2 regions of the Paenibacillus dendritiformis genome follow, and region 2 is predicted to be linked to the other one. Evidence: a T-box and tRNA genes for the amino acid it is inferred to sense, from the RefSeq annotation. Region 2 holds a T-box; the other holds one or more tRNA genes.

Region 1 (14,408 bases), 1.1 Mb from region 2:
CACAGGTCTGTGCGAAGCCGTAAGGCGAAGTATACGGGCTGACGCCTGCCCGGTGCTGGAAGGTTAAGGGGAGTGGTTAGCCGCAAGGCGAAGCTATGAACCGAAGCCCCAGTAAACGGCGGCCGTAACTATAACGGTCCTAAGGTAGCGAAATTCCTTGTCAGGTAAATTCTGACCCGCACGAATGGCGTAACGACTTGGGCGCTGTCTCAACGAGAGATCCGGTGAAATTTTAATACCTGTGAAGATGCAGGTTACCCGCGACAAGACGGAAAGACCCCATGGAGCTTTACTGCAGCTTGATATTGGACTTTGGTACGGTCTGTACAGGATAGGTGGGAGCCTGGGAAGCCGGAGCGCCAGCTTCGGTGGAGGCGCCGTTGGGATACCACCCTGATCGTATCGGAGTTCTAACCTGGGACCGTGGAACCGGTTCGGGGACAGTGTCAGGCGGGCAGTTTGACTGGGGCGGTCGCCTCCTAAAGAGTAACGGAGGCGCCCCAAGGTTCCCTCAGAATGGTTGGAAATCATTCGAAGAGTGCAAAGGCAGAAGGGAGCTTGACTGCGAGACCTACAAGTCGAGCAGGGACGAAAGTCGGGCTTAGTGATCCGGTGGTACCGCATGGAAGGGCCATCGCTCAACGGATAAAAGCTACCCTGGGGATAACAGGCTTATCTCCCCCAAGAGTCCACATCGACGGGGAGGTTTGGCACCTCGATGTCGGCTCATCGCATCCTGGGGCTGAAGTAGGTCCCAAGGGTTGGGCTGTTCGCCCATTAAAGCGGTACGCGAGCTGGGTTCAGAACGTCGTGAGACAGTTCGGTCCCTATCTGTCGCGGGCGCAGGAAATTTGAGAGGAGCTGTCCTTAGTACGAGAGGACCGGGATGGACGTACCGCTGGTGTACCAGTTGTCTCGCCAGAGGCATAGCTGGGTAGCCAAGTACGGAAGGGATAAGCGCTGAAAGCATCTAAGCGTGAAGCCCCCCTCAAGATGAGATTTCCCACATTGGTAAGACCCCTTGAAGACGACGAGGTAGATAGGTTGGAGGTGGAAGTGCAGCAATGCATGGAGCTGACCAATACTAATCGGTCGAGGGCTTATCCTAACGAAGATGATTATGATTCTTTACTTTCGCATTCAGTTTTTAAGGTACAATACCTTATATATTCCCTGATAGCTCAGTCGGTAGAGCACTCGGCTGTTAACCGAGTTGTCACAGGTTCGAGTCCTGTTCGGGGAGCCATGGAGAGATGTCCGAGTTTGGCCGAAGGAGCACGATTGGAAATCGTGTAGGCGTCACAAGCGTCTCGAGGGTTCGAATCCCTCTCTCTCCGCCAGTTATGGCCCGTTGGTCAAGCGGTTAAGACACCGCCCTTTCACGGCGGTAACACGGGTTCGAATCCCGTACGGGTCACCAACTATGTCTTGTGACTGGTAAAAATTGAGGGTTGAAATTAACCCTAACATTCTGTTAAGATATATTAGTCGCTACAATATGGACGCTTAGCTCAGCTGGGAGAGCATCTGCCTTACAAGCAGAGGGTCGGCGGTTCGATCCCGTCAGCGTCCACCATATATCGCGGGGTGGAGCAGTTCGGTAGCTCGTCGGGCTCATAACCCGAAGGTCGCAGGTTCAAATCCTGTCCCCGCAACCAATCTGGAGCTGTGGTGTAGAGGCCTAACATGCCTGCCTGTCACGCAGGAGAACGCGGGTTCGAATCCCGTCAGCTCCGCCATTATACTTAACCTTATTAGGCTCGGTAGCTCAGTCGGTAGAGCAGAGGACTGAAAATCCTCGTGTCGGCGGTTCGATTCCGTCCCGAGCCACCATAAGAGGCTTGCGCCGGTGTAGCTCAGTTGGTAGAGCGGCTGACTTGTAATCAGTAGGTCGTGGGTTCGACTCCTATCGCCGGCACCATCGTGGAGGATTAGCGAAGTGGCCAAACGCAGCAGACTGTAAATCTGTTCCCTTACGGGTTCGGTGGTTCGAATCCATCATCCTCCACCATACATAGGGGCATAGTTTAAAGGTAGAACAGCGGTCTCCAAAACCGTTAGTGTGGGTTCAATTCCTGCTGCCCCTGCCAATCTAACAATTGCATAATGTGGCGGTCGTGGCGAAGTGGTTAACGCATCGGATTGTGGCTCCGACACTCGGGGGTTCGATTCCCCTCGATCGCCCCATACCTTTGGGGATTAGCCAAGCGGTAAGGCAACGGACTTTGACTCCGTCATGCATAGGTTCGAATCCTATATCCCCAGCCATTTACGCGGACATAGCTCAGTGGTAGAGTATCGCCTTGCCAAGGCGAGGGTCGCGGGTTCGAATCCCGTTGTCCGCTCCAGATGGCGCCATAGCCAAGTGGTAAGGCAAAGCTCTGCAAAAGCTTTATTCCCCAGTTCGAATCTGGGTGGCGCCTCCAACTTATTCTTTCTGGACATTATGTGCCCTTAGCTCAGCCGGATAGAGCGTTTGACTACGAATCAAAAGGTCAGGAGTTCGAATCTCTTAGGGCACGCCAGATCAACTTCATATGCCGGTGTGGCGGAATGGCAGACGCGCGCGACTCAAAATCGTGAGGGAAACCGTGGAGGTTCGAGTCCTCTCACCGGCACCAGTTTTAACACCAAGACACCTGAAGGGTGTTTTTTTGCTATTATAGAATTAATAAATTTATTGGGATGGAAGCAGGTCTTCCATCTGTTTTTTAGGGGTAAGATTAGCTATAGAGACGTACTTCTTGAAACGAATCTTTTAAGATCGTTGGAACCTGGGGGCATCGTTTCCTCTTGGGGCTTGACCGAGTGGAGGGAAATGCTGCTATTTTACAGCAATTTCGGCGCAATGGGTCTGCATTACGGGGAAATGCTGCACATCTACATCATTCTAGGCCCTTTTTGTCAAAGTCGAGGGGAAACGGGTGAAATTGCTGCCGTTGTGCAGGATTCTCTTTCGGGTAAAGTTGTCCCTCTCGAATTGCTGTATTTGCGCAGGATTTTGATATCGCTCGGCTGGAAGCGCGGCATGCGGAGCTGAAAGGGAAGCTGGCGGCTGTGAAAATAACTTCTGGAGGCTCTTCCCCGGGCGATGTCAATTCCTCGTTAAATCGTGGAGTTTTGCGGATTTGCCTACCGAATCGGCCCGTCTGGAACAATCGTGCAGGATATTCGCTTACCGGATAGACGTTTCCAGGGACGTTCTGCAGTTTGCAGGCCGTTGTACGAAAAATCCGTTGGCCTTTGTTATTTATGCCTAAAAACATGGCAGACTGTAGTGCAGGCGTCAAGGTCACACGGTTCTCACCAGCCCGCTTCCGCCTGTGAGGAGATACATGCTCTGACAGTCTCTCTCCGTCTGCCTGCAAGCGAGGAAGGACGGTTGGCCCAGCGCTGACGGCGCAGAAACGATGACCAGCCGCTGGGCTGTGGAGGCCGACGGAGGACAATCTATATAGAACAAGAAGCCTTGCCCTAACAATTTCGGCAAGGCTTCTTTATTATGCTGTATAGGTTAGATGTTCTCTTAGTACAATAACCGGTTTATTCTGCCTTCGGAGTCTCGTCGCCCCCGATTACTGCTGGAGCTTCCGGTGAAACTGGAGAACGCTTCGGCTGTGCCGAACCCGATCCATTCGTCAGGCGCTGAATCATTTTCTCGACGTCCAGTCCGGATACGTCCTTCAGCATCTGCGGGGCCGTCGCCATCAGTTGCGTGACATAATTGCTGACGCGGGCCGCGCCTTCGCCGTTGCCTGTATCGACGACCGTCAGCTTATCGATCTGCTGCAGCGGCTCGGCAATCTTGCCGGCCAATTCAGGCAGCATCTTCATGACGATATCGAGCACCGCGGCTTCGCCGAACTTCTCGAATGCTTCCGCGAGCTTCTGCTTCGCTTCGGCTTCCGCCAGACCGCGCAGCCGGATAACTTCGGCTTCCGCCGTTCCTCGTGCCCGTTCGGCATCCGCTTCCGCCAAGCCGGCGAGACGCTTCTGCTCTGCCATGGCTTTCGCTTCCGCTTCGATTCGGTATTGCATCGCATCGGCTTCGAGCACGCGCTTCGATTTATCAGCTTCCGCGGACTGAACGACAGCGTAGCGCTCCGCGTCCGCTTTCTTCTTCACTTCGGCGTCATACTGCTTCTCGCGGCGCAAAATTTCTTTGGCTTCGAGGTCGATTTCCCGCTCTTTCCGAACGAGCTCGACCCGCATTTGCTCCTCGACCACGCTTTGCTTGGAACGGGCTTCCTGCACGTAATATGCTTGGTCGGCTTCCGCCCGGGCCATATCCTGTTCCTTTTTAAAGGAAGCGATCTTCAATTCCTTCTCTTTCGCCGCTTCGGCGATATTCGTATCGCGCAGCAGCTCGGCCTTCATCCCCTGCTCCTCGGCATTCGCCTTCTGGATACGTGAGTCTCTCATCGCCTCGGCTTCCGCAATCTCCGCGTCCCGCTTCACGGCCGCAATCCGCGGCTTCCCGAGCGCATCCAAGTATCCGTGTTTGTCGCGCACGTCCTTGATCGTGAAGGAGACGATCTGCAGTCCCATCTTCTTTAAGTCTTTGGCGGCTACGGACTGAACTTCCTGCGCGAAACGATCGCGGTTGCGGTATACTTCCTCCACGGTCATCGAGCCGAGAATGGCCCGCAAATGACCTTCCAATACTTCCTGGGCTTCGCTCTTGAGCGCATCCGTCGGTTTGCCGAGGAATTGCTCGGCAGCGGTTGCGATGTCTTCAACCGAACTGCCGACTTTGATAATCGCGACGGCGTCGGTCATAACGGGAACACCTTGTTCGGTATATACTTCCGGAGTCATCACATCGAGCTTATGAGATAATAAGGACAAGAATTGAGACTGTTGAAACACCGGTAAAATAAATGCGCCGCCACCGCGGACAATTTTCATCTTGCGTCCCGTTTCGTCGGCGCTGACATTTTTGGAACCGAGATACGTCCCGGTCACGATCATCGCCTCATCCGGGCTGACCGTCTTGTAGCGGGCCCAGAATGCGAGACCCAGCACGAGGATGACGCCGATTACAATCGCCGGCACCATGATCGCTTCATTGAATTCCATGGCATACAGCTCCCTTTTCTATGTAAATTTGTAGTGAAACCGTGAGTTTTGAGCAACGTCTTGAATCAGTTTTCTTGAAGGCTGAGCATTTCTTTGGTGAGAGGGGATACATACAGCGTGTCTTCGACCACATGGATAACGACAACGGTCGTTCCGGCAGGAATGTTGTCTTTGTCGAAGGAAGCGGCGATCTGATTCGTCAAGCCGGCTCCGATCCGCAAGGTCACTTCCCCGTAACCAACGGAAGGAATCGAAATGCTGACTTCTCCGACTTTGCCAACCAGATCCTGAATGGAGAAGCCGGTAGAGCTCTCCGTATTGTGCATGGGTCGAATATAGAGGAAATACATCAGAAGACAGACGACGAGCGCGCCGGCGATAGCGACCACCAGGATAAGCGTGGATTGCCAGGCTGTATAGCGGTTCAGCAGAATGCCGAGAGCGCCGAAAGCCGTCAGGCCGCTCACGAGCACCGTCGGCTGAAGAAAAGGCACCCCGTCTCCAAAAACGGCATCGAAAGCATGGCTTAAGATTTCCCCGAATATCAAGGTAACGATGGAATATAAAATACCGAAGATGAACAGACCCCAAAATAACGTTTCCATGGCATTGCTCCTCTCGCCTGCCAAAACCAGGCCTGATATTTCGGAAAGCTTCTTATGAATATATATACGCTAAAGCACGCATGGAGTTTCAAATTCCCTTCCCTCCGGTCCAGTCCCGGTTGACCTTGGGACGGTCTGTCCCCCCGACCTGAGTCCAGTACGAAAAACCGCCCCCAGCCTGTTTTGAAGAAAAGGGGAATCTCCTAAAATAAAGACATAAGCAAGGGACAATGAAAGGTGGTGACAACCCGAATGCAAATGAAAAAAGGCAACTCGTTCGCTATTATCTTGATAGCATTGGGAGCATTCATCCTGCTCAGCAAGTTTGGAGTTCACTTGGGAAGCTGGTTCGGCTACTTGTTCCCGATTCTGCTGATTGTGCTCGGTTATTATGGAGTCAAGGCAGGGAATTCGTTCTTCGGATGGATCTTCATCATATTGGGCTCCATCACATTAATCGGCAAGCTATCCTGGCTCATCGGCATTTTCATCGCCATCGGAATGATTGTGTTCGGTATCTCAATGCTGAATAACAAACGAAGCGGTCATCATTACTGAACAGCCCGCAGCAATGTATTTGGATGAAGGAGGGACAGAGAGGCATGAGCAATATTTTGAAAAGGGTTCGCGACATTACACTGGCGACGCTCAATGAGCGGCTGGACAAAGCGGAAGACCCTGTCCGGTTAATCGACCAATTCCTGATGCGCACCCGGCAGGATATCGCGGAAGCGGACCGCTTATATCAACAGTATGTGGTGCATGCGAATCAGATGAGACATCAGATGAACCAAGCCAATGAAATGAGAGAGCGCCGCGAGCAGCAAGCGATGCTGGCCTTGAAGGCGGGTGAGGAGTTCGCCGCCAAAATCGCGCTCCAGGAAAAATTGATGCACGACGAGAAGGCGCGTCAATACGAGGATCTCTACAATAGAAGCAAGCAGGCCATTCTGGAGCTGGAGGAACAACTGAACATATTAAAGAGCGAGTATCAGACCGTCTACGACAAGCGGCAGTATTATTTCGCCCGCATGCAGAACATACGGCTTCAGCAGCAAATGAACCAGCGCTTCGGCCAATACGGCTGCGGGCAGGTGGACGGCATGTTCCGCCGCCTGGAGGAGCGCGTATCCGACATGGAGTGGGAAAATACAAGCCTTCAAGAGGTGCGTCGCGCCGGCGGAACATCGCCTTACGGCGGCAATCCCGAAAGAGACATTGCCCTGCAGCGTGAGATGGAACGTCTGCGCAAGAAATTGGACACTGCGAAGGAGTGACATGAACCATGAACAGAAAATTGTACCGTTCGGTTCGTGACCGGAAGTTCTGCGGTGTACTCGGCGGAATCGCTGAATGGTTGAATATGGATGCAACGCTGCTTCGCGTACTGTTCGTCCTAGGCGTGTTCTTCACAGCATTCTCCCTGATACCCGTCTATTTCATCGTAGCGCTTGTGGTTCCGAAAGAGCCCTTCACGACCTACGGACCGTATAATTACGGCGGGCCGTATCAGAATTCGAACGGATATTATGGTAATGACGGCGGTTGCTCCGGCGGAGGGTACAACGGATACAACAACGGCCGGAACGATTACAGCAGCTATGGATCCTATGGCACCAAGCCGAACGGAAGCACAAGTCAATATGATTCCTCCATCGATTCGATGATGGATGATATTGAAAGAAAAGCAATGCGCAAGGAACTTCAAGAACTTCGCGAGAAAATCGCGAAATACGAGAAAGGGGATAAGTAAAATGGGAGTATTCAAACGGATTAAAGATATGACGAAAGCGTCGATTCATGAAATGTTGGACAAGGTGGAAGATCCGGTCGTTATGCTTAACCAATACCTCCGCGACATGGAGCAGGAGATTCGGGAAGCCGAAGTAACGGTAGCGAAGCAAATGGCCAGCGAGCGCCGCATCAAGCATCGCTATGATGAAGCGATTCGGATGGTGGCCGACCGCGAAGCTCAAGCGGAGCGCGCTCTTGTATCCGGCCATGAAGATGCGGCCCGCAAATATTTGGAAGAAAAACTGTACTTCGATCAAAAAGTTACTGAGTATGCCGAACTGCATGCCCAAGCGAAAGCGCAAGCCGATGAGCTGATGCAGCAGCTGCATTCGATGAAGGACGAGTTCTACAAGCTGCGCAACAAGCGCAATGAACTGGCTGCTCGTGCCCAAATGGCCAAAGCCCGCAAGCAAATGGCTTCCATCACGAGCGTGCACAGCATCGAATCGGGCGAAGCTTCCCGCGGCTTCCAACGCATGGAAGAGAAGATTATGCAGCTTGAAGCGGAAGCGGAAGTCATTCGCGTGCCATACGGCGGATATGCCGCTACGACCTACCAACCGCCGGTTGATGTAGAGAAGCAAATGAAGGTCGATGAGCAATTGGAAGCTTTGAAGCAAAAATTAAATCGCAGCGAATAACCTCTTGGGACTTGCCCGCGGTTATGATATGCTAACTAAGGAGCTTACGGCGATGCCCCCGCATCGCCGTTAAGTTTCGTTTGTGAGATTATTCTGTGCAACGTCTATGGATTCTGAGCGACAGGAGGTGCGTCATGATAAAGGGGAACAATCGTTTACTTGCATATTTGCTCATTGTCGCGGGTCTGTTCATTCTCATTGGCAAATGGATTAGCTTCGGAACCTTTGTCGCCCTGTTCATGCTGTACCTCGGCATTCACAAAGTCAGATCCGAGGAGCTTCGTGTCGGCTATACTTTGCTTGGCATCGGGGGAGCTATCCTCTTGTTGGAGCATCTGATGCTGTTTGTCGGCATTATTCTCATATCGCTCGGTATTTTCTATTCACGGACCCGTCATGAACAAAAGTATGAGTGGATGCAGAAGCGTCCCGATCTGACCGCGAATCTGAAATGGGATCGGGAGCCGTTCCATTTGCGCAGCCAGAGCTTATGGCATCTCATCGGAGAAAGCGATATCGACCTGTCGCTCGCGATGATGGATGAGCCCGAGACGACGCTCTTGTTCCAAGGCGTACTCGGCGACATGGATATTTCGGTTCCGGATGATATCGGGGTCTCTGTGGAAGCTTCCGTCCTGTTCGGACAGATCAATGCGGGCCAGCACCGGGAGACCGGCTTGCTCAACAAATGGACTTATACTTCGCCGAATTATGAACGATCGGAGCAGCGGGTGAAACTCCGCATCTCTTACATCGTAGGAGATATTGATATCCGATTGCACGCGTAATGCGGAGAAGATGCTGCAGAAAGGAGATGCAAGCCGGCAATGGAACCGAAGAAACAGACGAAAAATATGGTTGTGCGCTTGATGGGCGAGACGCTTCTCCTTTCCTTTGTCCTGTTTTTCGTCATCGTTTATTTAATGCAATCCTATGGATATGTCAAACCGTTCGAGACCTGGATGGCCGGCGTAAAATCGACGCTGTCTGTCTTAATCGTCGTAGCTATTATTGCGGCGATTTTCGGTTTTTTCCAAGGCTTTCGCATGAAACGGCGGATTGAGCTGCTGCGCGAATCGATGCTGCTCTTGGAGAAGGGCAATCTGTCCCGGCCGATGCCGGACCTCGGAGACGACGAGATTGGCCAGCTGGCCGATCAAATGGGCAGGGTAAGCAAGCGCTGGGAGGAACAGGTGACCTCCCTGCAGCGGTTGTCCACCAATAACGCCCAGTTGGCCGAACAGGCCCGGATATCGGCCATTATGGAAGAGCGTCAACGCTTGGCGCGGGAGCTGCATGACGCCGTGAGCCAACAATTATTCGCCATCTCGATGACGGCGACGGCCGTGCGGCGGACGGTGGACAAAGATTTTGAGCGGGCGGTGAGGCAGGTGGAGCTGATTGAGGAAATGGCCTCGGTCGCTCAATCGGAAATGAGAGCGCTGCTGCTTCATCTTCGGCCGGTTCATCTGGAAGGCAAGGGCCTTACCCAAGGTGTCGCCGAACTGATTCGGGAGCTTGAAGCGAAGGTGCCCATTCAGATTCAATATGAGATGGACGAGCATATTACGTTGCTGAAGGGCGTCGAGAATCATTTATTCCGCATCGTGCAGGAAGCGTTATCGAATACGCTCCGCCATTCCAAGGCGACCCGCATGGAAATCAAGCTTCAGGATCGGGGCGATTATGTGCGTTTGTTCATTCGCGATAATGGCGTCGGCTTCGAATGGGATGACAAAAAGCAAGCGAGCTACGGCTTGCGCACGATGCAGGAGCGAATCAATGAGATCGGGGGCTCGGTGCAATTCATTACGGCGCCGAACAAAGGCACCCGCATTGAAATACGCGTCCCCGTTGTCAATGAAGAGAACGGGCCGAAGGACGAAGAGGGCAGCGATGGCCCAGGAGGTGAAGATGCCTGATATGGACACAGATATCAAAGTATTGCTCGTAGATGACCATGAGATGGTGCGGATCGGATTGGCAGCCGTATTGAGCACCGAGGATGGCATCGAAGTCGTTGGCGAGGCGAGCAACGGCGAGGAAGGAATCCGCTTGGCGCAAGAGTACAAGCCGGATGTCGTGCTGATGGATCTGGTGATGGAGGGGATGGACGGGATCGAGACGACGCGCAAGCTGCTGAGCCTGTATCCCGATTGCAAGGTCATTGTACTAACCAGCTACCTGGATGACGAGAAAATGTACCCTGTCATTGAAGCCGGAGCGTTCAGCTACCTGCTCAAAACTTCGCGCGCATCGGAAATAGCCGAAGCCATCCGGGCGGCGGCTCGGGGACAATCCGTGCTCGAATCGCAGGTCGCCTCGAAAATGATGAACCGCTTCCGCCAGCCGAAGCCGACGCAAGCCGCGCATGAACAGTTGACCGACCGGGAAATGGACGTCCTGCGATTGCTTGCCCAAGGCAAGTCCAACCAAGATATCGCCGATGACCTGTTCATTGGAATCAAGACCGTAAAATTCCACGTCACCAATATCCTGGCCAAGCTGGGCGTGGAGGATCGCACGCAAGCCGCCATTTACGCTTACAAGAACGGCCTGGCTGAATAACGGATGACCCGACCGACAGGCCGGGTTTTTTTGTGCCCTCGCGATCACCGGAGAGCAACCGAAAAGAAAGCCAATGAAGAGCGAAAAAAGAACCGGGTGTCGGCACCCGGTTCTGTCTGCATGAGGGGCGTTACCCGGGATCCGCCGTGGTAGCGATTCGTCCCGCAAACTCGATGCGGACCGGCAGGAATTCGGGGAGGGAAAGCCGAATCAGTGTTAAATGAGAACAAGAAACAAGAGGGCGATCAGCGACAGGTCAAGTTCAATCCGCCCGCGGCTAGACAGGCCCGGATGCGGGGACGGATACGAAGCCGGAAAGGCACCATATGACCGAAGCGACGTTAACCTGCCCGTCTTCCCGCTGCATGGCTTGCAGGGACGCTTCACAGGCTTGCATGGCCGTTTGACGCGTTTGACCCGGCGCTTGTGCGGCTTTTTCTTGGGCTCGCATTCTTCCTCAATAATTGGCAGGACCTCTTCGTGAACTTCTTCTTCGTTCAGAATGATTTTGCCGTCCCGGCAAACGCTGAGACGCCCGATGAACCGGCGGCCGTCATGAGTCACGGCGCATACGATCCGCCCGCGATGCGATCGGATGATTTCTTCATCCAATGGAATAGGAATCACGTTACATACCTCCTTCTATAGCGGGAATGTTCTGTCATCAGTCTATTCATTGGACGACATTGGCGCATGGACATTGACCTAGGAGAGAAGCGCCTAATTTTGCAGCATGGAGTGTGCTCCCAGCGGTGAATTCATTATCCATACGAATAAGGAGGCGGATACCGTGAGTTTGGTTCGCAGAACGAAGACTCCGGCCATTGGATTGCTTTTGTTGGCGCTGTGCGGCGCTGTCGCTGCCGCCTGGAGCGGCGAGGCGTGGAAGGCGGCACGAACCCCGCTTGCATCGGAGACGTTAGAGGCGGCGAAGCGGATGCAAATGCTGTGGGTGCTGGCGGAGTTGAGCGGGGATCGGAAGTTCAGCTCCACAATAACGGTCCAGGGCAGCTATGCCGCCCCGGATGGGCTTCCGGCAGAGGCAGAGCGCTGGCGGCAAGAAGCGGGCATCGCGGCCCCCCTCGAGCCGAGGCAGGAGCGGGGAAGGGAAGTGTATCGCGGAACGTATAATACGGCACCCTATCAAGGAGATGTCTTGTTGTTCCAGGAGAACGACGGGCGGATGTATTACACGGTCAAATTGTCTGCGGAGGCCAAAGGAGGCATGGCCCGCTCGGCGGAAGAAGCGGAGCGGCTGCTGCTCAAGCTTGGACAGGCGGGGATTGGGGCCGATTGGAACGCGACCGTCCGTACGGTAACCGGAGCTTCCTTAACCGATGGCTTCGCCGCGGCGGAGCAGGCGTTGGCCGAATGGGGGACAGCCGTGCCGCTCGATCGGTACGAGGATGATCGCACGATCAGCGTAACGTATGAGACGGACTATATGGGAACCGGGGTGGCGATGAAGGGGCGGAAGGCCAATCTGCAGGTTGCGGCGCATGAAGATCGGGAGCGGGGAGAGACGCGTCTGTCCTTTGGCACGCCGCTGATTGCGGGGGAATATTGATTCGACCTTTTTCGCTAACCCGTGGCGTCAATCTGACAAGTATGCTAAAATGTCATCACATTCGAAATGTGTGATGTCAAGCCTATAACAGAGTGTAAGGATGATGGAGAGAGATGACTGTGATGCATAACCAAGAATCCCAACTGGCTGAAGGCGCCGTCTTTTTTATATTCGGCGCGACCGGTGATTTGGCACGCCGCAAATTGTTTCCTGCCATTTACAGCTTATATCACGAAGGCAAATTAGGTGAGCGGTTTGCTGTCATCGGCTTGGCCCGCCGTGGACGTACGAATGATGAATTTCGCGACGATGTGCGCGCGTCCATTGAAGAATTTTGTCGTTATCCGATTCCGAACGATGAAGTTTGGAACCGCTTTGCGAAGCATTTCGAATATAAACCGCTTGACATCAACAATGTGGACGGCTTCAAGGAATTACGGGTACAGACCGAGCATATTGAACGGGAATTCAATATCCCGGGCAACCGTCTGTTCTACTTGGCGCTGGCGCCTGAATTGTTCGGCAGCGTCTCGATGAATCTGCGTGACGGCGGAATGCTCGACAGCGAAGGCTGGCATCGACTGGTCATCGAGAAGCCGTTCGGCTATGATCTGCCGTCGGCCCAGAAATTGAACGAAGAATTGAGCCATGTGTTCAAGGAAGAAGAGATTTACCGCATCGATCACTACTTGGGCAAAGAGATGGTCCAGAACATTGAGGTGATCCGATTCGCGAATGCCTTCTTTGAGCCATTGTGGAACAATAAGCACATCGCCAATATTCAGATTACCCTGGCCGAGACGGTCGGCGTCGAAGAGCGCGGCGGCTATTACGATCATGCCGGAGCGCTGCGCGATATGGCCCAGAATCATATGCTGCAGATGCTCACGATGATCGCGATGGAAGCGCCTAGCCGGCTGCATCCGGAAGATATTCGCGACGAGAAGGTGAAGGTGCTTCGCTCCCTCCGCCAATTCGCGAATGCCGACGAAGTGAAGCGCAATGTCGTGCGCGGCCAATATGCGGCAGGCGCGTTGAACGGCAAGCCGCTTCCGGCTTACCGGGAAGAAGAGAAAGTGAACCCGGCGTCCGTCACGGAAACATACTTCGCCGCCCGTCTCTTTGTGGACAATTTCCGCTGGGCAGGCGTTCCTTTCTATATTCGCACCGGCAAGCGGCTTCCGGTCAAAACGACCGAGGTCGTCGTGGAGTTCAAAAATATGCCGACGAATGTATATTTATCGCAAAAACATAAGCTGGAACCGAATCTGCTCGTCATTCGGGTGAACCCGATGGAGGGCATCTACGTCAGAATCAACGGCAAGAAGCCGGGTGCCGACGCAGGCGTACAGCCGCTCGCCATGGATTTCTGCCAGAGCTGCATGGTCGGCATCAATACGCCGGAAGCCTATGAACGGCTTATCTTCGACGCGGCGCGCGGCGATTCCACTTACTTCACACGCTGGGATGAGGTGGCGTCGGCCTGGGCGTTCGTGGACAAGATCGCCGGGGCCTGGAAGGCGTCCAGCGAAGACCTGCATCTGTATCCGGCAGGGTCTTGGGGACCGGAGCAAGCGGACAAGCTGTTGGCCGAAGACGGCTTCCAGTGGTGGCCGGTGAACGGACAAGAGGAGAGCCAGGTCGTATGGAACAAGTAATTTAACATGAGGTGAAGGCTGTGCTCCCGGCGGGAGCACAGTTTTTTTAGGCCAACGCGGGATGAGTCCGTTTATAGCTTTTCCCGATTACAAGATTAAAATATCATATTCCTATAAAATCACTCGGAAAAAAAGATTGTGTTCTCTCAAAAGATAGTTATACTATAAAATATAAAGTGTGTTACAATTTTCGGGGGGAATCGACATGAAACGCAACAAGTTATGGCTCGCACTCTTATTAACTCTAGTCGTTGCGGTGGTCAGCGCGTGCGGCGGCAGCCAGACGCCGGCTCCGGATACGGCTTCCGGCAGCGAGACGGGAGGGGAGCCGAAGAGCGGCGGCAGCATCATTATCGCGGTTCAGGAAGATCCGCGGGTCATGAATCCGGTCTATGCCGGGGACCGGGTAACCTTGACCATTAACCAATCGTTGTTCGCTCCTTTATATCATATCGACAACGGGGAGAAGAAGTTTGTTCTGGCCGAAAGCCTGACA
Region 2 (14,408 bases):
CGGACGGTAAGCTTCGAGCTGACGCCGGCAGAGCTGGGGCTGCTGGATGAGCAATTCCGGTTCAAGGTGGAGCCGGGGAAATTCCATATCTGGATCGGGCCGCATTCCGAGGAAGGGCTGCAGGCCGAATTGACGGTAACGTAGATGTTTGGCCCGCACCAAGGAGATAGATGGAGCTGCCGTTCACGCAGACACTATGAATAGATGGGAGATCGATGATGGACTATCGCGTAATCAAAGAAGGCGAGCTGTTTTTCCTGACAGGTCTGGATGGAGATATCGTCGCGGGCGATGATCAGGGTCACGGATTGTATATGAAGGACACGCGTTATCTAAGCCGCATGGAAGTGTGGATTGACGGCGAGAAGCCGACACTGCTCTCTTCCGTCGGCGACAAGAGTTATCTGGCTTCCTTCCGTCTGATGAAGGACAAGAAGGACGAAGGAGCCATCGAAGTGCTGCGGGAGCGGTTTATTTATGACGGCATTTTATATGAGCGCTGCACGTTAACGAACTATTTTACCCATCCGGTCGAGTTTGAATTTTCGGCCTTCTTCGATGCCGATTTCCAAGATATGTTCCTGGTCCGGAAATATCGCACCGGCGAAGTGGGCAAGCAGGAGGAGACGCGGGCGGGCGGCCGGGAATTGGCCCTGTCGTATCTTGGGGCCGATAACGTGAGAAGATCGACGCGCATCGCGTGGGACGCGGAAGGAACGGCCGATGCGAGCGGCACTGTGCGGTTCCCGCTGTCGTTGAACGCACGCCAGAAGCAGGAAATTACGTTTTTCATCACTCCGTCATCGGATCATCATCCGGCAGCGGATCCTTTAACGTATGAAGAAGGGCTGCGGAAGCTCGAGGCCTCCTATCTCCAATGGTACGAGAACAGCTCGAAGGTAAGCACGGATTCGGACCGGTTCAACGGGCTGTTCCAGCGGGGGCTTCAAGATCTGCGCATGCTGACGACCGATGTCGGCTATGGCGCTACGACGGTGGCGGGACTGCCATGGTTCGCCGTGCCGTTCGGAAGAGACAGTCTGATTACGGCGCTGTTCATGCTTCCTGTCAATCCGGACATTGTCAAGGGCACGCTCCGTACGCTTGCCGCTTACCAGGGGGAGAAGGTCGATCCATGGAGAGACGAGCAGCCGGGCAAGATTATGCATGAGATTCGATTCGGAGAATTGGTGACGACGAAGCAATCGCCATTCTCTCCTTATTACGGCACGGTCGATGCGACGCCGCTGTTCCTGGTCGTGCTCGGCGAATACTATCGGTGGACGGGAGATCTCGCTCTTGTCGAGGAATTGAAGCCGAATGTCATCCGCGCGCTGGACTATATCGATTCCGCTCTGGAAGCGGGCTCCGGGTTCGTGGCTTACCGTCAGGAAGCGGAGAAGGGATTCCCGAATCAAGGATGGAAGGACTCGGCGAATTCGATCGTGCACCGCTCCGGCGAATATGCGGAAGCCCCGATCGCGTTGTCTGAGGTGCAGGGATATGTCTACCAGGCCAAAAAGTCGCTTGCCCCGATTGTGGCTTCCATGGGCGAAGCGGAGTGGGCGCAGCGATTGGAGGAGGAAGCGGAAGGGCTCCGCGCGCGCTTCGAGTCTTCCTTCTGGATGGAGGACGAGCAATGCTATGCGATTGCGCTCGACAAGGACCAACGCCAAATCCAGAGCGTGACCTCCAATCCGGGTCATCTGCTGATGACCGGCCTGCCGGAGGCTTCGCGGGCGAAGGCGCTGTCCCAGCGTCTGCTGAAGGACGATATGTTCAACGGATACGGCATCCGCACGATGAGCACGGACGCGGCAGGCTACTACCCGATGAGCTATCATAACGGAAGCGTATGGCCGCATGACAATGCGATGATTCTGCTCGGACTGGGCAAGCTCGGCTTCAAGCAGGAGGCGGGACGAGTCATCTCCGGCCTGCTCCAGGCTTCGTCCTTCTTCGAATATCAGCGGCTCCCTGAATTGTTCTGCGGTTACGGCCCGGAGACCGGCCATCCGGTCCCTTATCCGACGACCTGCTCGCCGCAGGCTTGGGCGGCGGGAACGTCGATCGTCTTCCTGCAGGCGATGCTCGGCTTGTACCCGGATGCCGTGAAGCGGGAGATCGCGCTCTCGCCGTTCCTTCCGGAAGGAATGGATCAAGTGAAGGCCGAGCGCATCGCCATTGGTTCGGGCCACCTGTCGGTAAGCGTCTCCCGCCGCGAGGGCGAGTCTTTCGCCGTTGAGATTTTGGAGAATACGACGGGATTTGAATTGATTCCATAACGGCACTATCGTGCACCCCTTGGAATCGGCATGGGCGGCTCTCGGGCCTGTGCGGATGTATCCCAAGGGGTGCATGTCTATAGCTTAATCTGCCTGAATACTACCGTGTGAAATAATTCAGACCCATTGCCTCGCGCACCTCCAGCATCGTTTCCTTCGCGGCGAGACGCGCCTTTTCCGTGCCTGCGATCATGATCTCGTCGATTGTTCCGGGATGCTTCAGATAGGCCGCTCTTCGTTCTCTCATCGGGTCAAGCAAATCGTTAATGCTCCGGGCAATTTTTTGTTTGCATTCGGCGCATCCGATACGCCCTGTGGAGCAGCTGTCGTAGATCTCGTCGGCACCTTCCTTGCGGAACGCTTGATGATAGCTGTATACCGGGCATACCTCGGGATGGCCGGGATCGTTTTTATGGATGCGGGCCGGATCGGTTTTCGCCCTTTTGATTTTTTCCTGAACCTCTGCTGCTGTCGAATCGAGCGGAAGAGCATTGCCGAGGCTTTTGCTCATCTTATGATTGCCGTCCAGCCCGACGAGGCGAGGCACGTCGCCCACCAACGCTCGCGGTTCCGGCAAGACCGGCCGGTATAACTGGTTGAACCGGCGCACGATTTTTCTTGTCTGTTCCATCACAGGCAACTGATCTTCCCCGACAGGGACGAGCGTCGCCTTGCAAAAAGTAATATCCGCCGTCTGACTGACCGGATAGCCGAGGAAACCATAGTGCATCTCTTGGTAGCCCCGATCCTTGGCTTCGGATTTGATCGTCGGATTGTGGCGCAGCGAATTGACGGTGACGAACATCGAAAAATAGGCGGTTAGTTCCGCGATCTCCGGGATAAGGGATTGCACGAAAATGGTTGCTTTTTCCGGATCGATTCCGGCCGCCACATAGTCGAGTGCCACGTTGCGCAAATGGATCGGCAGCAGTTCTGGCTGCCCAAAATGAGTCGTCAGCGCCTGCACATCCGCCAGGATGAGGTAGGTGTCGAATCGGTGCTGCAGCTCGACCCGATTTTTGAGGCTGCCGGCGTAATGGCCAAGGTGAAGTTTGCCGGTTACGCGATCTCCCGTTAATATACGTTCTTGCATAGAGATTCCTCCTTATGATCTTCCATACTTCTGTCGTACTGGTGAACCACCAGCCGTCATCCATGACCATCACCCCCTCTGCCAAATAAACAAAAAAACCCCGTCACCAAAGGACGAGGTTATCGTGGTACCACCTTCATTAATCGCCGCAGCGATTCACTCTTGCGTACGGAAGGAGCATCTTCCTTCGATACGCCTCTCATGATAACGGAAAGAGAATCCCGGCCACGCCTACTCCCAGATTCAGCGAAGCGACTCCGAAGCCCATTCGGCATCAGGCGAGGATCGGTTCACAGCAGCCACCGACTCTCTGGACCTCGATCTCTGATACGTACTTGCTCTTCTTCCATGTCGTTAATTTGGATACATATGTTGGATATGATTTTACACCGGTATAATGCCGTAGTCAATCCGGGACAAATTCTATTCCGCGGAAGCAGGATTAATCTTTCGCTTTGGAGAATATATCAGGACTGGATAATAAAGGATGAACCCGAGAGGATAGGTTAAAGCGATTGGACTTTTATTTCAGAGGAGGCGTGATCCATGAATATTGTTGCGCTTGTCGGAAGTAACCGCACAGAGTCTTATAACTTGAAGTTGGCTGCTTATATGCAAAAAAGGTATCAGGAGCGAATCGAGATCGATATTGTCAGCATCAAGGAGCTCCCCTTCTACAATCAGGATATTGAAAATAATCCGCCGGCCGAAGTCAAGGAATTCGTCCAAAAGGTAGGCGCGGCAGACGCCGTCCTATGGGTGACGCCGGAGTATAACTATTCCATCCCGGGCGTATTGAAAAACGCGATTGACTGGCTGTCCCGCGGGGAGAAGGTGCTGGCGGGCAAGCCGTCCTGGATCGTCGGCGCTTCGATGGGCACATTGGGAACCGTGCGGGCCCAGGAACATTTGCGCGATATATTGTTCTCGCCGGGCGTGTCTTCTCCCCTTCTTCCCGGGAATGAAGTGTATGTCGGCTCCGTTCACGAGAAGATCGACGCTAGCGGAACCTTGATTCATGAGCCGACCATCGCGTTTCTCGATTCGGTCGTCGATAATTTCGTGGCATGGTACAATAAGCAGCACGCCAAGTAAGTCCAGGCGCACAGCTTCGGTTCGTGGCTTGGGCGTTGTTAATTTCTAATTTAGAATACTTATGGCACTCGGAAAGGAAGGCGAGGGATCGCTTTTTTCTGGGTGCTTTTTCGTGATGGGCAGATAAGAGAAGAGCCTATTTTTCCAAGCCTAAGAAAAAGATTGAAGGAGTATCCAATATTCGGGTTGGATGATAAACTTAAGGAGATTAAGTTTCAAAGTGTAAAACAGAGATAAGGAGTCTCTTTATGGAAAGGTATTATTACACTTGTCCATTGCTTAAAATGTCAACTGCTCCTATAGCAATCGAAGATGAGGGCGGTAATGCAGTCGGCTCTTTTCACCGAATATTTACGACGAGGACAAATAAAGCATTAAGCTGGGTGGTTGATAACTGGCAATTGAGCTTGGAGGGGCGGCATATACACTCGGAGCTGCATGTAAAAATTATGGATAGCAGCCCATGGCTTGGACGCAGAAAATGGACGATTGCGACGATGCGTGAAGGCAGGGAAAGCTTGTCTTTTCTCAAGGATCGGTCGAAGATTGCCACACATCCCCGGTTGATATGGACGAATGAAGAGCAGGAGTATGTGATAGCCAAAGATCCGCTGAACAGGACGACAACGATATCCGACTCCTGCAGCCATGCCGTTGTGGGTGAGATTGCGAAAGTTCCGGGAGGCAAGCTGAATCAACGGGAACTCGTGATCTATGAGAATGCGTTATGTCCGCTTGTGCTGCCTTGTATAGACCGTATCATGAGGACATTATATTGAGTGACAAGGAGTGAATCGATGAAATCATTGTTTCTGTATAGAGATGTCGGCTCGATACTCTAAACCTTTTTTCATATCGTTGATATCGAGTACAGTTGGATCCGAGTGGTAGAAAATAAATCGGTTATGATCCCGATTATGAGGGTTACATGAGCTTGGAGTCTGTGAAGGCATTGTCCGAGCAATACCATAAGGAAATCAAAGATGTCATCATGTATTGATCTGGGCAAGGGAGCTGGGAGTTGAACCGCCTTCGGCCAATGTTATCGGGCGTTGTCTGACTTGCAAACGACATGAGTAAAGAGAAGTGATATGGTGGACAGAATGACGTCGGGTTCTGGCTGTTGGAAAACCCCTGTTTTTTTGCGAAGGGGTGGAGATGGTCCATTTTCCTCATCCAAACTTTGGCTCTCACAGCGTTTTAAATCGATCTTTCTACCGGGAGAAGAGATCCATCACAGGTAAAAAAGTCCCATAGACTACTCAAAGGCCTGATTTTACGGGATCCAAGCGACCGCGTCGGATGCTTGGGGCATCATTGCCTTCAGGAAGCATTATCGGTCTGCTGGAAGCATCGTTGCCTCCTGGGGCTTGGACGTGCGGAGGAAATTGCTGCTATTTTACAGGAATTTCGGCTTGATGAGTCCACATCCCGAGGAATTGCTGCAAATCTACATCATTTTAGGCCCTTTTGCTTCAAGCCGAAGCGAAACAGGGGAAATTCCTGTAATTTTGCAGGATTCCCTTTCTGGAATAGTCGTCCATATCGAATTGCTGTATTTATGCAGGATTTCGCTTACCGAATCGGCGTATCTGGAGAAATCGTGGAGTTTTGCGGATTTCACCTGCCGGATGGGCGTGTCTAGGGAAATGGTGCAGTTTTCAGGATGGTGGAAATAGCCATCTTCAAATAGCGAACCTGGAAGAATAATGCAAAATTGCGGGTTTTGGGGAGTTTATTCGAATTCAGCAATATTTTTTTGACTACAAATTTTACTCTAACCAATAATGTTTACCATATACAAAACTTTTTCGATAAGGTACAATTAAGAGGAGTGAAAACCGGGTCTGACGGCAAGCGTGGCCGTCTGAATTTCATAAGAATGAATCGGCGGAGGGATGAAAGATGACAATTGCGCAGAAAGCCCGTCTGCTCAACCAGCCCACGCGCAGAGACATCCTGGCGATGCTGAAGCAGCAGGGGCCCATTGGCATTCAACCGCTGGCGGATCAGCTGAATCTGACGTGCATCGCGGTCCGCAGGCATTTGTACGATCTGCAGAAAGGCGGATATGTCCGCATTCAATTGACCCGCCCCAGCATCGGCAGACCGGCCTATCTATATAGCTTGTCGGAGAAGGCAAGCGCCTTGTTCGTGACCAAGTATGACAGCCTTGCGCTGGAGTTGATGGAAGAGATGCGGGCCATGGCCGGCGATACGTTCGTGGAGCGGTTGTTCGAGCGGCGGAAGCGGAAGCTGATGCAGCGATATGCGAGCATCCTGGAGGGACAGAAGCTGGAGCAGCGGGTGCAGGCGCTGGCTGATATTCAGGACCGGGAAGGCTATATGGCCCGGTGGGGATACGGCTCGGATGAATCGTTCTGGCTGGAGGAGGCCCATTGTCCGATTGCGCAGGTGGCCGCCAAGCATTCCCCGCCCTGCCAGTGCGAGTTGGCTTTGTTTGCAGATCTGCTGCAAGCCGATGTCGAGCGGACGGAATGCATGGCGGACGGCGGGCGTAAATGCATGTTCCGCATTACCGGGAAGCGAAGCGTCCCTTCGGGCCATGAGACGACAAATGATGATGAAGAAATTATCTAGTTCAGACGGCGGCGTCCATTTCGAGGTGAGGAAGGATATGGAGATCGGCAGAGAAGATGGCTACATGGAAGGGGCTCAATTCGCCAATGTGCATGATTCGGAAGGCGTTACGGTGACCGAACCTTATATTGTCGAGTTCGTCCGGGCCTTGATGAACTTGAACAGGGATTGGCAGAACAGAGTGAAGGCCGGGACCACCAAGCTGCAATTTGCCGTCCAGATCGGATCAAGGCTGACCGAAGAGCAGCAGGAACGGTTGATGGAATTCTTGCAGGAGGTGCCGGTGCCGGAGAAGGATATGGGCAAGGTGCTTCATGCGTTCGAATTGGAAATGCCGGAATGGGCGGTGCGGCAACTGCTCCGAATCTACAGGCTGGCTGATCGCCTGAAGGCGACCCTCATCATGTATAACGATCTGATGGAACAATTGGAGCAGATAATGAGGAATTTCGAATTCGAGTTCTGGGAAGGCAGCCTTCCGCGCGAGGAGGAACGGCTGGAGGCAACGTTGGAGCACATGCGCCACAAGCTGTCCGAGCTGGCCGATCAGGCTCCGCGCCGGGAGCAATCGTATAACCGCTCTTATGGCGACAGCTCCTCGAACTCATGGGAGCATCGGCAGGCCGGAGCCGCGTCTTATCATGTGCTGATCGGCGTGCCCGAAGAGGCGGATGAGAAGCAGGTGCGGAAACAGTCGAAAAAGCTGCTAAAGCTGCTTCATCCCGATCATGGGGGCAGTGCCTATCTGTTCGATTGGGTAAAAAAAGCATACGATGATTATAGCGGTAACGGCGAATCGCAAAAAAAAGGGAAGCGAAGTCCGGAGAGGCGGCCATGAGGCCGTCTCTCCATTTTTTCTTGCAGGGCGATAGCCAGAGAGATCGAATTGAGTATTTTTACATAATCTACTACAATATGTGGCAAGGCAGAGGAGGAAGCGGATTTCAACCTTGTACATAATGAGGTGCGAGGAAATCAAGGATAGACCCGAATGAAGCGATTGCCGTTGAAGATCAGCGGGAGAATCGGTATGTAACAGGAAATAAGGCGAAGCATCGCAATAAAGAGGGCTGAACGATGAACATTTATTTCGGCATCAAATATGTCGATGATTTTTCCAACCGGCATGTCATTGAATCAATCCTCTCCGTGCTGGAGCAGCAACTTGGGCATCAGGCAAGTTGTATTGTCCGGGATGTGGAGGAATGGGGGCGCCGATCCTTTTCGCCTGCGGAGTTGATGCAGAAGACATTCGAAATCATGGATTCCTCGGATCTTATTCTTATTGAGTTCAGTGAAAAGGGAACAGGGTTAGGGATTGAGGCTGGGTATGGATATAGCAGAAAGAAACCAATCCTTGTCATTGCCCAAGAAGGCTCCGACATTTCCGCCACGCTTCAAGGAATCGCGGATCATGTCCTCTTCTATCGGGGCAGGATCGACTTGGAAATGAAATTGGCTGCAGCGCTGGAAGAGAGGTGCTTATGCGAAAGCGAATAGGCATTTGGCGGTTGCGGTTCTTCTTGCAGGCTGGGGCGTGTTCGATGTTTACGGCCATTATTTCAATGAAGCGGATCATCCCATTCCGAAATCCTCAACGCCGAAGGGAAAGCAGTCGCATACGGGGGATGGTTACGGGCCCGGGGCAAGCTTCGGGTTGGCCGTCGCTGCCGACAACTACGATCAAATCAAGGGTGGGTTTACTGTCGGGTACTACGGCTTGATTCGGTATGAGTATGTGAAGTTGTAAATCACGGCCAACAGTGGAATGTCCCCTAATGTCGGAGCGACCCTCGTGAGAAACTGCCCAATATCATCAACCCAAGAAAAGTGAGGGAAGTTATGCCGTATACACTTGCACATCCGTTGTATGCCGCGCCCTTGAAGCTGGTGCAGCCGAAGTATCTCAGTTTGACCGGCCTTATTTTGGGGAGCATGGCTCCCGACTTTGAATTTTTCATTGCATTGGAGCCTTATCAGACGATTGGCCATTCGACGCTGGGCCTGTTCCTGCAGGCGATCCCGTTAAGCGTACTGTTGGCGGTGTTGTTCCACTGCCTGATCAAAGCCCCTTTGGCGCGTCATCTGCCCTCCGTATGGAATCTGGACCGAAAAGCGCACGGACTGGTACGGCCATGGAGGCTGGGAGGCATTCGCGGCTGGACGGTATTTTTGATCTCGGTCATTATCGGATTCTACGCTCATGTGTTATTGGACGGCTTTACGCACGAGACAGGAATATTTGTAAGCCTCTGCCCGTTGCTTGAACAAATGATGATGGGAACGCCGGTGTACCAATTTCTTCAATATGGGCTTTCGATCATAGGTTTGCTGGCCGAAGGGCTATTTCTTGTTCTGGCGCTCAGCAAGGTCCGGTGCGGGACCGGCTTTGTTCGAGTCCGGAAAAGCGCCAAGGTGAAGTATTGGATCGTGGTATGCGGTACGGCAATCGCGGTCGCCGGAATCAAGATCTTCTCCGCCTCAATTGCGAACTACATCGGCATTATCGTCGTCGCCCCGGTCACGGGCTTTTTCCTAGGGCTTGTTATAGCGAGCGCCCTAAGCAGGATGAAGGTGATTTCGTAGAATCGGCGTACTTACGTTATCGTTAGCTTTCAGGGGACAAGTCTAATGTAATTCCATTTATCCCGCCGCAATAGTTGTCGTTGTCCAAAGACTATCAACAGGAGGAGACCAGTATGCAAATCATGAACAAGCTGCCGAACATGGAGCCGGTCGTCGTGCGGCATGAAGAGCTGAAGCTGATCGGCATTCCGTGCATCAGCTTGCAGGATATGAGCAGCAAATACCGCCACGCCAAAGAGGGCCTGCTGTCCTCGACAAAGCACTTCCCCCAGGTGGTGAATCAGCGAGTGATTACGGAATGCCGATTATATCAAGCTAGGACAGCCAGTGAACGGACAAAAAAGTAACGTAAGGAGACTTTTTGAACGAGTACAGCATGGTCGTCGCGCATAATCCCGGAAGGTCAATATTGCAGCCCGAAAAAAAGGGAACGCTTGTGCGTATATTCATTTTGAAGTAGTATGTATATAGAAATATCAAGCTGCCGCAGTTCTGTTGAAACAGGGAAGACCCGCCTAAGCCAAGCGCCGGAAGGTGGGTTTTATGTTAGCGCGGCAAAAGAGCAGGAGGCAAGCATGCTGCATCACGTCGAGTTCAACGTATCTGATTTGGAACGATCCATCGCGTTTTGGGGATGGCTGCTGAAGGAGCTGGGGTATGAGGAATTCCAGAGATGGCCGGAAGGCATCAGTTGGAAGCAGGGAGACACCTATCTCGTATTCGTACAGACGGAAGCCCGGTTTCTTGATCTCCCCTACCATCGCAAGCGGACCGGCCTGAATCATATCGCTTTCCATGCGGAATCGAAGGCTCGAGTTGACGAGCTTCGCCTCAAGCTGGAGGAGAGAGGCATTCCTATGCTGTATGCGGACAGATATCCGTATGCCGGGGGCAGCGGTCATTATGCCGTGTTTTTCGAGGATCCGGACCGGATGAAGGTGGAGATCGCCGCTCGCCGCTAGCATGGTACATAGACCCGGTTGTCCATTCACTTCAGGGATGTGCAATGCGCATCCTTTTGTTCATATGTAGACATCGGCTTGGCCTTCATTCAAGAATGCCGGACCGAGACGCAGCGACCGGGGATGATATTGCGCAATAGGATGAGAGAGAATCAATGAGATATTTATATATCTTTAACCCCCTCGCTTCGCCTCTGTGTTACGATGAAGCTGCTTAATATACACAATTATCCAAGCATGTGTAAATCGGATGGCTTCATGCGCCATGGCGCTGCGCATATAAGGGGAGGCGGATATGAATACGGTCTATGCTGAGCTAAAGGTCGAAGCGTTGTCAGGCGATTTGGGCAAAGATGTTTATCGTTTTCTGGTCAGGAACGGTTGTCCAAGGACGGCGGAGCACTGCATGAGGGTGGGGGAAGAAGCGCGCCGTCTGGCGGAGCGATTCGGGTTGGATTCACAGGCTGCGGAGTACGCCGGTTATCTCCATGATATAAGCGCGGTCTATCCCAACAATGTCAGAGTGCCCCTCTCTCGTTCCCTTGGCATTGAAGTGCTGCCGGAAGAAGAGGCCTTTCCGATGATTGTTCACCAGAAGCTGTCGCGGCAGATGGCCCGGGATCTGTTCCATGTAACCGACCCAGATATATTGGATGCGGTTGGCTGCCATACGACGCTCCGCAAGCAGGCCACGATGATAGACAAGGTGCTGTTCGTCGCGGACAAAATCGAATGGGATCAGGAAGGCACGCCTCCCTATTTGGAGCAAGTGGAGCAAGCGCTTGAGATCTCTCTCGAGCATGCCTCCTATGCCTATGTCAACTACTTGTGGGAGCGTCGGGATACGCTGAAGGTGCTTCATCCTTGGCTGCGGGACGCTTATTATGAACTGGCGGGCGTAATGAAGGAACAATCGATGCCGGGCCGTTCGTAACATTCGGGCGAATCGAGAGATTCGCGAATCGGAAGAGGCGACTGCGGAGTATCGGGATACCGGTATCCTGTCTATGCCGCCTCAACCGGAGCGGGCGCTCGCGGGGCAGGACCTGTCAGGAGATGCGGTTCAAAGGCTTCAGACGTCCGCAGGAACAACGTGAAGGAGCGGGGGATGAACATGGGGCCGGATGACGCGAATGGTTCACTTCCCGAGGCTGATGCATATCAAGCCCGCCGCCGGTATTTTGTCACCGCGCTGCTCTTTCTCTTTGCCGTGACTCTGATCGGCGTGGGTCTGGTCGATATGTTCACCCTTCGGCCGCGGCCGGGTGGAGGCATGTCCGGGAACGGGAATCCGGCGCTGTTGATGCTGTGCCTTCTTGTCCCGGTGTATGCCGTATTTCTGGTGATGCTCGGAATCGGTTCGCGTCGGTTCTTCGCGTGCGGGCTTCGGCGAGGTCACCATCAGGCTGTTACTCTTCTTGTGCTTATCCTATTCGGAGTGGCGCTTCTGGCGCTGGAGTGGCTGTATGTCAAGCAGTTGATTGGCAATCTGGGCGGCGCGCCGGATCGTCCCGGTTCGGTCATTTACCGCTGGGGATGGTGGAATCAATATACGAATACGGCTTGCATTAATGTTTTTACGTATCTGTTCGGGATCGACCTGGCGCTGATTATCGGGTACGGGGCGGCATGGGTTGCGGATGCGATCAAGAGGAAGAAGAGGTAGCGCGGAAGGGACGGTGTCCCGGATGGCACGGCCCCGGATGCTCATTAGAGATACGGCGAACGGAGGTCAGGCGAGGATGAAGCATGTGCTCGTCATCGGCGGCTCCGCGGGCGATTCCGATCGTGATGAATAAGCTGGACGAACGACCGGAATCCCGGGGGAGGCTTTTTCATATTCTCGGAAGCAGCGCAAATTTGGTTAAAGTGGTAAATGCTATGGACATTTTTCCGAAATGCGAGTACCATCAAGTTCAACTTGGATTTGTTCTTGAGCGGTCCGGTACCCGCTGGTTGACCGGCTCCGGGATTGCCGTAGGCGTTATCGGGGCGATTATCCGGAACCAGGCCTTCTAGGCGGCGGGGACGGCGCGCCCGCCCGAGCTCATGCCAAGTACGTAACCCGGACAGAAAGGATGATCCGAATGCCGCATATCGCAGGGGAGCGCATTATATTAAGAGAATATCGAATGGAAGATTTGCCGTATATGCGGGAGTGGGTCAACGACCCGGAGATCACGGATACGTTGAGCGACATCTTTACCTATCCGCAGACGCTGCATGACACGGAGAGCTTTCTGAAAATGATGATCGAGGGAAACAGCCGCAGCAAAGGCTTCATTATCGCCGACAAGGATTCGCTTGAATATATCGGACAGATCGATCTGCATAAGCTGGATTGGAAAAACCGCTGCGCTGTCCTGGGCATTGTCATAGGCCGCAAATCGCATCTTGGCAAAGGGTACGGCAAGGAAGCGATCGCCTTGATCAAACGGTTCGCCTTCGACACGCTGAATCTGAACCGGCTGGAGCTGGAGGTATTCGAATTCAATGAGCGCGGTCTTCGCTGCTATCAGGGGAGCGGCTTCAAGGAAGAAGGCCGGCTGCGGCAGAAGCTGTACCGCGAGGGCAAGTATTGGGACATTATCCAGATGAGCATTCTGCAGAGCGAATATGTAAGCGGAGCGTGACCATTTGAGGATGAATGCCATACATCCGTCAGAAAAGATGATGCAAGCCATTGAACGGTCGGAAATCGATTATATGACCGATCGGATGAATGCGATCCGGGAACGTGAGGGCAATCCGGAAGGCGTGGAAGTGGAGCAGTTCGGGCATGCGGTCTGCTTCTACAGCAAGACAATGCCATGGCCTTCCTTCAATACGGTCAAAGGGCTGCGGAGCAGCGATATCGGGCATATCGACGACATGATCCGCTTCTATCGGGAACGGGATCGGAAACCCCAATTCGAAGTCGTGCCCGGACTTGCCGATCAACAGGTGCTCCGGTCGCTGGCAGAGCGGGGGTTGTATCCGTCGGGCAGCCATACGTCCTTGTATGCGCAGCCTCCTGCCGCCATTCGGGAGCCTGCGCAGGGAGCGGTTCGAATCGAAGAGATCGGGGCTTCGGAGTTCGATACATACGCGATGATTCATTGCCGGGGGACGGGACTGCCGGATGACGGCATCCCGCATGTCGCGGCCAACAATCGCGTGCTTCATCAGCGTCCGGGGTGGAGCTTTTATATGGCCTATGACGAGGAGCGTCCAGCGGCTGTCGGCGTCATGCATGTGAAGGGAGATATCGCTTCCTTCACGTTCGCGGCCACGCTCCCCGAATACCGGCGGCGGGGCTTGCAGCTGAGTCTGCTGCGCAGCAGGCTTGCCGAGGCGGCACGGCGCGATTGCAGCCTGGCCGTGGGCCAATGCGCCTTCCTGTCAGGCAGCCACCGGAATATGGAGCGGGCCGGGATGCGGATCGGGTACGTGCGCTCGACCTGGACCGAGCTCTGATCGCTGGACTGGCGATGGGGAGAGACAAGGGCGGTGCGCCATGAACAAAATTATCGATTATTATAACGGGTTTGACGAGTGGGGCCGCCTGGACAGGGAGCCTCTCGAATTTATGGTGAATTGGCACCATATCCGCAAGCATTTGCCGCCTGGCGGGCATCTATTGGACAATGGAGCGGGCCCGGGCAAATATGCTCTGGAATTAGCCGCAGCGGGCTATCAAGTCACCTTGACCGATCTTGCCCCAAGACTGGTGGAGATCGCGCGGGACAAGGCGGAAGAGCGGGGGCTAGCCGGGCAATTCCAAGGGTTCTATGCAGCGGATGCCAG

Evidence for each region. The T-box of region 2 lies ahead of trpS (tryptophan--tRNA ligase). A T-box ahead of a tRNA ligase gene usually reads a tRNA of that ligase, here a tRNA-Trp.
Region 1: it encodes a tRNA-Trp, which carries the amino acid that the T-box ahead of trpS (tryptophan--tRNA ligase) is inferred to sense. The anticodon was not compared.

The regions. Positions count from the first base shown of each region.
Region 1 covers NZ_AP025344.1:1,193,002-1,207,409, forward strand. Annotated here, with positions in the region: rRNA gene L6439_RS05145 (23S ribosomal RNA) at 1-1,108, shown strand, start outside; tRNA gene L6439_RS05150 (tRNA-Asn) at 1,171-1,246, shown strand; tRNA gene L6439_RS05155 (tRNA-Ser) at 1,248-1,340, shown strand; tRNA gene L6439_RS05160 (tRNA-Glu) at 1,346-1,420, shown strand; tRNA gene L6439_RS05165 (tRNA-Val) at 1,501-1,576, shown strand; tRNA gene L6439_RS05170 (tRNA-Met) at 1,582-1,658, shown strand; tRNA gene L6439_RS05175 (tRNA-Asp) at 1,663-1,739, shown strand; tRNA gene L6439_RS05180 (tRNA-Phe) at 1,758-1,833, shown strand; tRNA gene L6439_RS05185 (tRNA-Thr) at 1,846-1,921, shown strand; tRNA gene L6439_RS05190 (tRNA-Tyr) at 1,926-2,011, shown strand; tRNA gene L6439_RS05195 (tRNA-Trp) at 2,017-2,090, shown strand; tRNA gene L6439_RS05200 (tRNA-His) at 2,112-2,187, shown strand; tRNA gene L6439_RS05205 (tRNA-Gln) at 2,194-2,268, shown strand; tRNA gene L6439_RS05210 (tRNA-Gly) at 2,274-2,348, shown strand; tRNA gene L6439_RS05215 (tRNA-Cys) at 2,352-2,426, shown strand; tRNA gene L6439_RS05220 (tRNA-Arg) at 2,449-2,525, shown strand; tRNA gene L6439_RS05225 (tRNA-Leu) at 2,540-2,621, shown strand; gene L6439_RS05230 (hypothetical protein) at 2,819-3,040, shown strand; gene L6439_RS05235 (flotillin lipid rafts scaffold protein FloT) at 3,544-5,079, opposite strand; gene L6439_RS05240 (NfeD family membrane protein) at 5,145-5,684, opposite strand; gene L6439_RS05245 (LiaF transmembrane domain-containing protein) at 5,937-6,242, shown strand; gene L6439_RS05250 (PspA/IM30 family protein) at 6,287-6,961, shown strand; gene L6439_RS05255 (PspC domain-containing protein) at 6,970-7,437, shown strand; gene L6439_RS05260 (PspA/IM30 family protein) at 7,439-8,119, shown strand; gene liaF (cell wall-active antibiotics response protein LiaF) at 8,254-8,907, shown strand; gene L6439_RS05270 (HAMP domain-containing sensor histidine kinase) at 8,947-10,041, shown strand; gene L6439_RS05275 (response regulator transcription factor) at 10,043-10,687, shown strand; gene L6439_RS05280 (hypothetical protein) at 10,904-11,314, opposite strand; gene L6439_RS05285 (YwmB family TATA-box binding protein) at 11,478-12,254, shown strand; gene zwf (glucose-6-phosphate dehydrogenase) at 12,368-13,912, shown strand; gene L6439_RS05295 (ABC transporter substrate-binding protein) at 14,118-14,408, shown strand, end outside.
Region 2 covers NZ_AP025344.1:107,829-122,236, forward strand. Annotated here, with positions in the region: gene L6439_RS00520 (glycoside hydrolase family 3 N-terminal domain-containing protein) at 1-144, shown strand, start outside; gene L6439_RS00525 (amylo-alpha-1,6-glucosidase) at 219-2,285, shown strand; gene trpS (tryptophan--tRNA ligase) at 2,386-3,378, opposite strand; T-box leader at 3,485-3,736, opposite strand; gene L6439_RS00535 (NADPH-dependent FMN reductase) at 3,925-4,473, shown strand; gene L6439_RS00540 (tubby C-terminal domain-like protein) at 4,722-5,252, shown strand; gene L6439_RS00545 (hypothetical protein) at 5,892-6,152, shown strand; gene L6439_RS00550 (helix-turn-helix transcriptional regulator) at 6,379-7,074, shown strand; gene L6439_RS00555 (molecular chaperone DnaJ) at 7,052-7,912, shown strand; gene L6439_RS00560 (nucleoside 2-deoxyribosyltransferase) at 8,152-8,574, shown strand; gene L6439_RS00565 (hypothetical protein) at 8,612-8,824, shown strand; gene L6439_RS00570 (DUF4184 family protein) at 8,917-9,660, shown strand; gene L6439_RS00575 (hypothetical protein) at 9,774-10,007, shown strand; gene L6439_RS00580 (VOC family protein) at 10,236-10,622, shown strand; gene yqeK (bis(5'-nucleosyl)-tetraphosphatase (symmetrical) YqeK) at 10,918-11,556, shown strand; gene L6439_RS00590 (hypothetical protein) at 11,731-12,288, shown strand; gene L6439_RS00595 (Rossmann-fold NAD(P)-binding domain-containing protein) at 12,504-12,641, shown strand; gene L6439_RS00600 (GNAT family N-acetyltransferase) at 12,710-13,255, shown strand; gene L6439_RS00605 (GNAT family N-acetyltransferase) at 13,266-14,078, shown strand; gene L6439_RS00610 (class I SAM-dependent methyltransferase) at 14,119-14,408, shown strand, end outside.